2 regions of the Romboutsia sp. LXY-2 genome follow, and region 1 is predicted to be linked to the other one. Evidence: predicted binding sites of a transcription regulator. Region 1 holds the regulator's gene; the other holds the start of a gene.
The links. Region 1 encodes HrcA, which represses chaperone genes, less so after heat shock. Its sites were predicted from a motif close to TTAGCACTCNNNNNNNNNGAGTGCTAA; they were not measured.
Positions count from the first base shown of each region.

Region 1 (5,140 bases):
TCCAAGTTCATTTAAAGTCTTTTCTGTTTGATATATTGTAGATTCAGCTTGGTTTAATGCTTCTATTTTATCTTTCTTTTGCTTATCAGCTTCAGCATTCATTTCAGCTTCTTTTACTTTTCTTTCTATTTCTTCTTCACTTAAGTTAGTTCCTGAAGTTATAGTAACTTTTTGTTCTTTACCAGTTCCTAAATCTTTAGCAGTAACGTGAACTATACCGTTAGCATCTATATCAAAAGTAACTTCTATTTGAGGTATTCCTCTTTGAGCTGGCGGTATATCTGTTAATTGGAATCTTCCTAAAGTAGTGTTGTCGTAAGACATACTTCTTTCACCTTGAAGAACATGTATGTCAACAGCAGTTTGGTTATCTGCAGCAGTTGAGAATACTTGAGACTTCTTAGTTGGTATTGTTGTATTTCTTTCTATTATCTTAGTGAATACATTACCTAAAGTTTCTATACCAAGAGATAATGGAGTAACATCAAGTAATAATAAGTCTTTAACATCTCCAGCTAAAACTCCTGCTTGTATAGCAGCACCAGCCGCAACACATTCATCTGGATTTATACCTTTGTGAGGTTCTTTTCCTATAAACTTCTTAACAGCTTCTTGAACTGCTGGTATTCTTGTAGATCCACCTACTAATAATACATCATCTATTTCACTTGTAGAAAGCCCTGCATCTTGTAATGCTCTCTTAGTTGGTTCCATAGTTTTTTCTACTAAACCTCTTGTTAATTCTTCAAACTTAGCTCTTGATAAGTCTATATTTAAGTGCTTTGGTCCTTCAGCTGTAGCTGTTATGAAAGGTAAGTTTATGTTTGAAGACATAGTTGAAGATAATTCTTTCTTAGCCTTTTCAGCAGCTTCTTTTAATCTTTGAAGAGCCATCTTATCATTTCTTAAATCTACACCTTCAGCTTTTTTAAATTCATCAGCTAAGTAATCTATTACTATTTGGTCGAAGTCATCTCCACCTAATCTATTGTTACCTGCAGTAGCTAAAACTTCAAAAGTTCCATCTCCTATTTCAAGTATAGATACGTCAAATGTTCCTCCACCTAAGTCGAATACTAATATTTTCTTTTCTTGATCTAATTTGTCCATTCCGTATGCAAGTGCTGCTGCAGTTGGCTCATTTATTATTCTCTTAACATCAAGACCTGCTATTCTACCTGCATCTTTAGTTGCTTGTCTTTGAGCATCTGTGAAGTAAGCTGGAACTGTTATAACAGCTTCTGTTACAGGTTGACCTAAGTAACTTTCAGCATCAGCCTTTAATTTTTGTAATGTTATAGCTGATATTTCTTGTGGAGTATATCCTTTACCATCTATGTCAACTTTGTGGTCTGTACCCATGTGAGTTTTTATTGATATTATTGTTCTATCTGCATTTGTTACAGCTTGTCTTTTAGCTGGCTCTCCTACTATTCTTTCTCCATCCTTAGTGAATGCAACAACTGATGGAGTTGTTCTCATACCTTCGTTGTTTGCTATTATTTGTGGCTCTCCACCTTCTAAAACAGCAACACAAGAGTTAGTTGTTCCTAAGTCTATTCCTATTATTTTTCCCATGATTGAATCCTCCTAAAATTATATATTAATTTTAATAGTTTTATTTTTTAATTTATTTTAACTAGCAAGAAACTTTTACCATAGTAGGTCTTACTATTTTAGTTCCTAGCTTATATCCTTTTTGAAGAACCATTACTACTTTGTTTGGTTCTACTCCATCTACACTTTCTTGCATTACTGCTAAATGTAGATTTGGATCAAAATCTTGATCTTGAGCTTCTATTTCTTCAACACCAAATTTTGTAAGTGTACTTAATAACTGCTTGTGTACAAGGTCTATACCTTTATACATGCTATTTTCTTTATCTTCACAAGCTTCAAGAGCTCTTTCCATACTATCTATAACTGGCACTAAGTCAGTTACTATCTTTTCATTTGCAAATAATCCTATCGTTTCTTTCTCTTGTTGAGTTCTTCTTCTATAGTTTGCATATTCAGCCTGTAATCTTTGATATTGTTCGTTAACTTCATCTAACTCATCTTGTAGCTTTTTTTCTTCAAGTTTTGAGTTTATGTCTCTAACATTATCATCATTACTAGTTTCTTCATTTACTTCTTCATTAACTTCTTCAGCCTTTGGCTCCTCATTAATTGAAGTATCTTTTTCTTCATTTATTTCTTCTTGATGTATATTTTTTTCTTCCAAGATACTACACCCCTCAGTTTATTTTTTATTAAGCAATAAGCTCATGTAGTTGATTATTGCATAAATTTTGGCATAATCCATTCTTGTAGGACCTATAAAGCTTATCCGTCCCATCATGTCAGAGCCTATATTATAAGTTGCTGTTACAATACTACAATCTTTAGCAACATTACATTCATTATCACTACCTATAATTATATTAACATTATCTTTTTGAATTCCTTTTGATTTAATCATTTGTGCCACTGTTTCTTTTTGTTCAAGCATATTCAAGAAAGATCTGGCCTTTATTACATCATTGAATTCAGGATAACTGAATATATTAGTAGCTCCATTTAAAGTTACTGCAAGGTCTTCATCTGACATATTAAAGTTTAATGCATCTACAAGCTCATCTATTAATGCAGAATACTCACTTATTTCATATTTAATAAATGCTATTAATCTATCATCTAAATCTGTTATAGTCTTCCCTGAAAGTTTTTTAGTAAGATTATCAGAGATTAAATTTAATTTAGATTGATCTAAATAAACATTTGTAGCTAAATTAGCATTTTTTATATCTCCCTTATCCGTAACTACTATAAGCAATATATTATTATCATTCATTGAAACTAACTGTATATGCTTAATTATACTGTGGTTTGTCATACTTTTTGTTACAGCAACAGTAGTATAGTTAGTAAGCTGAGATAATAGCTTAGAGGTCTCATGAATTAAATCTTTTATATGATTTACGTTGTCTTGTACGGCTTTCTCTATTAATACCTTCTCTTGTAAGCTTAACTCACTTTGAGCCATTAATAAATCTACATATAACTTATAGCCTTTTTCCGAAGGTACTCTACCAGCTGAAGTATGCGGTTGAATAAGATAACCTAACTCTTCTAAGTCAGCCATTTCATTTCTAATGGTAGCAGCACTAATCCCTAAATCATGTTTTTTTGATATAGTTCTAGACCCTACAGCTTCTGCTGTTTCTATATAATCTTTAACTATCGCTTTGAGGATATTAAGTTTTCTTTCATTTAGTTCCATATAGCACCTCCTCGCTGTTAGCACTCACTTTTTCCGAGTGCTAAAAAGATTATATATATTATATACCACTATAAATTTATTTTGTCAACACTTTTAAGATATTATATAAATTCTACAAATACACTATTTGAGATTTCTCTGCCTTTTTGCGTAAGCTTTATTCCATCTTTACTTTCTTTTATTAAATTTCTTTGTGTTAATTTATCTATTTGACTTTCATATTTATTTTTAAAATCAATATTAAATTGATTTTTAAAGTCTTCATATTTTATACCTTCGTTCATTCTTAGTCCCATAAATATTTTTTCTTGTATCTTATCTTCATTACTTAAATTTTCTTTATGGTCTATTGGCTTTTCATTATTCATGATTTTCTCATGATAATCACTTAACCCCTCTACATTGTTATATCTTACATTATTTAAATACCCAGAAGCACCAGGACCTAATCCAATGTATGAGTCACACTTCCAATATAAAATATTATGTTTACACTCTTTATTAGGTTTTGCATAATTTGAAATTTCATACTGATAATAACCTTTCTCCTTTAGATATTCTATTGTATGGTTATAAAGATTAATATCTGTATCTTCGTCAATTAACTCAAACTCATTTTTTTCATACATATCATATAGCTGTGTACCCTCTTCTAATATAAGAGAATATGCCGAAATATGTGATGGATTTAATGTTATAATTTTTTCTAATGTTTCCTTCCAATCATCAATACTTTGATTTGGTAAACAATACATAAGATCTATATTTATATTATCAAATCCGACTTCAATAGCTTCTTTATAGTTTTTTTCAAACTCTTCATACGTATGTATCCTACCAATATTTTCTAGATGGTGATTTTGTACTGCTTGTAATCCTATACTAAGTCTATTTATTCCTATTTCTTTCATAGCTAATAGCTTTTCTTTTGTAATGGTACCAGGATTACATTCTATTGTTATTTCTGCATCTTCTTTTATATTAAAATTTTCATAGATATTTTTAAATATCTCTTTTAATTCTTCGCCACTTAATATACTAGGTGTACCTCCACCCAAAAATACACTGCTAATTTCATCTTTAATATTATTTTTTTCTAATTCATTTTTATACATAGACATTTCTATCTTTAAATCACTTAAATAAGTTTCCTTAGACATTTTGTTCATTTTGTACGAATTAAAATCACAGTATTTACATTTACTTATACAAAATGGTATATGTACATATAATCCTAACATATTAGCCCTCTTTCCTCTATTGATTAAAAATCAATCACTATATTCTTACTATATAAATACATTAACCTATTATAGATAAACTTTCTATAGTATTTGATTAAAAGAAATAGGATATCTCATCAAATTATATTTATGTGAGATATCCTATATTAGTTTTTATCTATTTTTTACTCATATATGAATATACTGGTATACCTATTAGAGTTACAACTATACCACCTAATGCTATTGCTGTAGCAGTAAAAAGTTGATTTACTATTACAAATAATCCACCAGCTATTGCTATTAGCGGTATTATTGGATATAGAGGCACTCTATAAGGTCTATTTAAGTTCGGTTGTTCTTTTCTAAGCTTCATAACACCTATAAATGTTAATACGTAGAATACCCAAATTATAAATACTGTTAAGTCCGTTAAAAGATTGAATTGACCAGATAATGCATATAAACATGCTAATATCGCTACTAACCATATTGCATTAGCCGGAACTCCACCTTTGTTTAATTTTTCAAACTTAGAACTAAATGGTAATGTATTTTGTTTAGCTAATGTATATGGTACTCTTGGTCCTGTTAATAAATATCCATTTAGTGTTCCAAATACAGATATTAGTATACCAACAGTTATTATTTTACC
Region 1 covers NZ_JBKFGI010000006.1:405,355-410,494, forward strand. The annotation lists gene dnaK (molecular chaperone DnaK) at 1-1,578, opposite strand, end outside; gene grpE (nucleotide exchange factor GrpE) at 1,640-2,224, opposite strand; gene hrcA (heat-inducible transcriptional repressor HrcA) at 2,243-3,262, opposite strand; gene hemW (radical SAM family heme chaperone HemW) at 3,364-4,503, opposite strand; gene ACI48P_RS13150 (APC family permease) at 4,664-5,140, opposite strand, start outside.

Region 2 (5,140 bases), on a different contig from region 1:
AGTTGGCCCTTTACTATCAGCTAAAGAACCCAATGTCCCACTTAATGTTCCATTTGTATTGTTATATATAATTACACCTACTGCACCATTAGCATAAGCATTTTTTGCTTTTTCTGCAAAAGATATGCTACCCCTTTGTATAAGTGCTATTTTACCTTCTAAGTTCACTTCCCTACATTCATCTTCAGTTCCTATTCCAGCATAGGCTAATTCTCCTTTTAATTCTCCATTTGTAGGTTGAGAATATGTCATAGTTTTTACAGAAAGATTTGTCCCATCTACAATACAAGCTGACCCTTCATCTATAAATCCATCTATACCATCAATAGTTCTTAACTCTGTGTTAAGACCAAGTTTATTAAACTGACCTAATATATAATCCGCTGCCTCATGCTCCCCTTCAAATCCAGTTACCCTTGCATTATCTTTATTATTTTCTAATAACTCATCCATAGATAATCTTTCTATGTCTTTAATTATTCTATTAACACTTAATTGTCTCTCTAATTTAGACCATAATCCACTTGCATTGGCTCCTGCAAATGCTGGTGTTGTAAATATAATAGGTGCCGCTATTATAGCTGATGCTGCTATTGCATATATTTTTTTATTTTTCATACTCATCCCCCTGATTACTCTTTAAAATTTTCAACCTAATTAAATCTCTTTCCATAAGATATCAGTAATTGCTAAATAATTTTTTATTTAATCACCTCCATTATTAGTTATAAAACCATACATAATGTGGCACTGTAATTTAACTATTTATAACGTATTTGGCGGACTTGTAGTATATATTTCTTAGATAATAAAAAAACTACCTTTTATTTTTAAAGGTAGTTGCGTTATAAATAAACTTAAATATTTTCACAAAAATACTCAAGTTTATAGTGCAACTGGCTGGCTTATATAAATATACTTAGCCCCTTTAGCTTTGCGTCCTCAGATTTCTCTAAGTTTGCCAATTATATCAGGTTTTTATTAATTTAAATAGTATACGAAGTTTTATAATATTTCAACTACATTTTTAAATTTTCTGAAAATTTTTATTTTATATTTTATAATCATAATAAAAACCCCTCCGTCGCAAAAAATGACTAGAGGGGTTTTTTATAAACTATAATGATATTATCATATTCATAAGTTTGTTATTTCTCTTTATAAATTCATCTAACTCTTTAGAGTCTAATTCTTTATTAGAAAGTAATGCTACATCAACTATTTGATTACAAATTAACTCTACCTGCTCTTTCTTACTTTCATCATCTTTTAGCTCAACAATCTTCTTAACAATTGGACTGTTGTTATTTATAACTAATGTCTTTTCTTCTTCAAAAGACATGCCAAAATCCATACCAGCAAATTGAGACTTCATCTCAGCCATTCTTCTAGAGTGTTCTGAAACTAGTATTATAGCTGGTGTATCTTCACTCTTTAAGCTTTCTACTGTATAAGTTTTTATTCTTTCTCCTACAGCATCCTTAAATAAGTTTTCTATAGTTTCTTTTGTTTCACTGCTAGCTTCTTCACCATTTTTTAGAATATCAGATAAATCTGCATCTATTCTATTGAAACTAACACCTTGATTTTTATATTCTGCAAATGAAATAAAGTGATTATCTATTGTAGAATCAAGTATTACAGCATCTAATTCATAATCCTTAAATAATTTTATATATTGAGCTTGCTGCTGTTCATTACTTACATAGAATACTTTATTTTCATGTTTTTCTTTAGCTTTTTCTAAGTATTCATTTAACGTTACATACTCAGAGTTTATAGTTTTAAATAATATACTATCTTTTACCTTATCATAGAATCCTTCATCTTTTAAGCACCCAAACTTGATAAATACTTGTATATCATCCCAGAATTTTTCGTAATTTTCTTTTTCATTTTTGTGTAATGATTTAAGTTTGTCAGCAACTTTCTTAACAATATGCTTAGATATTTTACTTACATCTTTATCATTTTGTAAGAAACTTCTAGATACATTTAGAGGTAAGTCTGGACAATCTATTACACCTTTTAATAGTAATAAAAACTCAGGTATTACTTCTTTTATATTATCAGCAACAAATACTTGGTTGTTGTATAGCTTAACCTTACCTTCTATAAGTTCAAACTCGTTCTTTAATTTAGGGAAGTATAATATACCTTTTAAGTTAAATGGATAATCAACATTTAGATGTATCCAGAATAATGGCTCGTCAAAAGTTCTAAATACTTTTCTATAAAACTCTTTGTATTCTTCATCAGTACAATCCTTAGGTGATTTTAACCATAATGGATGTGTATCGTTTATTGGTTTTGGTTCTACTACTTCCTCTTTGTTTTCATCCTTAACTTCATCTGATTTTTCTTTAATTGTTTCTAAATATATATCTACAGGTAAGAATGAACAATACTTATCTACTATACTTCTTACTGTATATTCTTCTAAAAATTCCTTGCTATCATCTTCTAAGTATAAAGTAATTGTAGTACCTCTAGTGTCTCTAGTGTCACTTTCACTTATTTCATATTCTAGTCCACCTTCACTTACCCATCTTACAGGTTTAGAATCTTCTTTATAAGATAAAGTATCTATTTGAACTTTTTTAGATACCATGAAAGAAGAATAGAATCCTAATCCAAAGTGACCTATTATATCATTTTCTTCATTCATCTTATCCTTGTATTTATTGAAGAAATCTTCTGCACCAGAAAATGCAACTTGATTTATATATTTATTAACTTCATCAGCGCTCATACCTATACCATTATCTTCAAATATAAGCGTACCATTTTCTTTATCTATTTTTACAGTCACTTTATAATCTTGATTTCCTTGCCCCTGTATTTCTCCAAGTGCAATAAGTTTTTTGTGTTTATTAACAGCATCACACCCATTACTTATTAGCTCTCTGATGAAGATATCCTTATCAGAGTATAACCATTTCTTTATTATTGGAAAAATATTCTCCGTATGTATTGATATACTACCTTTTTGATTTAACATAATATCTCCTCCTGTGTTTCTTTTTTCCCTTATATTTATTATTATAATAATTTTGTTAGCAGTGTCAAGTATAGAGTGCTAATAATTATTTTTTTTAATATATAAGTCTTTTTTCTATATACTCCATTTATATATCTTAAGTATTAATAAGGCCAAACCTTGTAATTATTTATTATATTTTTTATAATCTATACATTAGAACCTAAAATATCAAATAAATTTTAACCAGGAGATTAATATAAATATGAAATTTTATATACCAAATATAATAGCAAATTCACCTACAAAGCTTCCTTTTTTAGAAAAAGTAATTCTTTACTATATAATTGATGAAGCCTTTAAATCACAACTTGATAAAAATCAATCTTCAGACTTAGAAATAGATATAAATCAACTTTTAAATAATTTAAACAACACAACAATAGATTTTGAAGATATAAAATCTCAAACAAAATCAGCAATAAATAATTTAGGAAAAATAAAGCTAAGTCTAGTAGACAACGGATTTCACATAAAACTCGCTCCTATAGAAAGTGTTTACATACTAATTAACACCTTATATATAACCCTAAATCCAATAATCATAGATTACCTAGATCAAATTTTCTCAGGTGAATACACGACCTATGACCTACTTAAAGACCCTATATTACATTCTTCAAAAGAATAAAGGAGTATTAAATTTCCAAATTTAACTAAAAATTGTATAATATAAATAATCAAAATATTAAGGGGTTGAGATTAAATGATAAACTACGAAACAAAAGATGGAAAAGTAATAACGCTAAGACTTCCAAATGAATCTGATGCAAAAGAAGTAATAGAATTTTACCAACAAGTTGCCAAAGAAACAACTTATCTTTCATTTGGAGAAGCTGAATATCAAGTAACAGAAGAACAACAAGTAAGTAGTATAAACTCTGCTAATCAATCTGACAACAATACAATGGTATTAGCTACAATTGATTCAAAATTAATAGGAATAGGGACTATATCATCTAATCAAAAGAAAAAAGGAAAGCATGTAGGAATTCTAGGAATAGTAATAGCCAAAGAATATTGTAATATTGGTTTAGGAAAAATAATGATGGACTATCTAATAGATTGGTGTAAAAACAATAATATAACAACAAAAATCAGCTTATCTGTAAGAAAAGATAATCCAAGAGCAATTCATCTTTATGAGAAATGTGGTTTTGTTACTGAAGGAATATTAGTTAACGAAACTCTAATAGATGGAGAGTATTTTGATATTGTAACTATGGGATTAGTTTTATAATAAATAAAAAATTCGCGACCCTTGAGCGACTTCGTCCGTTGCTCAAATTAACTAAAAAAACTATCAGTTTTGAGATTACTATTTTTCTAATATAATTTATATTTTTGTAATCATTCACCACTAAAACAAATACAAATATAATATAGTGTGTACAAATATAAATTATGGAGGCAAGCAAAAATGGACTCAAAGGCTATAGAAAGAGAACATCTATTAATGCTTATTATGGCAGCTGCAATAATATTATTTAATGTAGTTGGATTTATCGTATGCTATTTTGTTTGGAGAGAACTATCAAAAGACTCTAATTATATATATAGAAATGGAAGAAACTTACTAAACTTTCACATTTCTTTTATAATCTATGAATTTTTAGCAGGTCTTTCAATAATTGTTGTTATTGGAGCATTTTTACTCCCAATAGTTAGCATTGCATACTTAGTTCTTACAATAATAGGCATGATAAAATACGGATTAAATGAAGATTATCAGTATCCTTTTATAATTAGATTTATAAAATAGTATTATAGTAAAAATGGCTATCCATAACAACTTATTGTTGTTTAGGATAGCCATTTTCGAGGGCTGTTTATGTTTAATACTTTATAATATCAGTAACAACTTCATATAGCTTCTTTCCTAATGTTTCATGAGCTTCTTTTGAAAGATGCATATAGTCGTAATCACTGCATATCGCATAAGGCGATGGATTAAAATAATAACATCCAAGTGTTTTTGCAGACTTTTCATAAAGAGGTATTAATTCATAAGACTTCTTAGAACAATCTTTACCCATAGTATGGTAACACTCTACTGTTTTTATTTCTTCTCTTATTGGTAGCGGTGATACTACCAATATT
Region 2 covers NZ_JBKFGI010000001.1:258,325-263,464, forward strand. The annotation lists gene ACI48P_RS01190 (M20/M25/M40 family metallo-hydrolase) at 1-618, opposite strand, end outside; cyclic di-GMP riboswitch class I at 889-973, opposite strand; gene htpG (molecular chaperone HtpG) at 1,118-3,001, opposite strand; gene ACI48P_RS01200 (hypothetical protein) at 3,246-3,671, shown strand; gene ACI48P_RS01205 (N-acetyltransferase family protein) at 3,747-4,280, shown strand; gene ACI48P_RS01210 (DUF4870 domain-containing protein) at 4,461-4,802, shown strand; gene ACI48P_RS01215 (SGNH/GDSL hydrolase family protein) at 4,876-5,140, opposite strand, start outside.
Region 2: htpG (molecular chaperone HtpG) is a predicted target of HrcA. The motif match lies at 3,057-3,083, and genes of this name have one in related genera.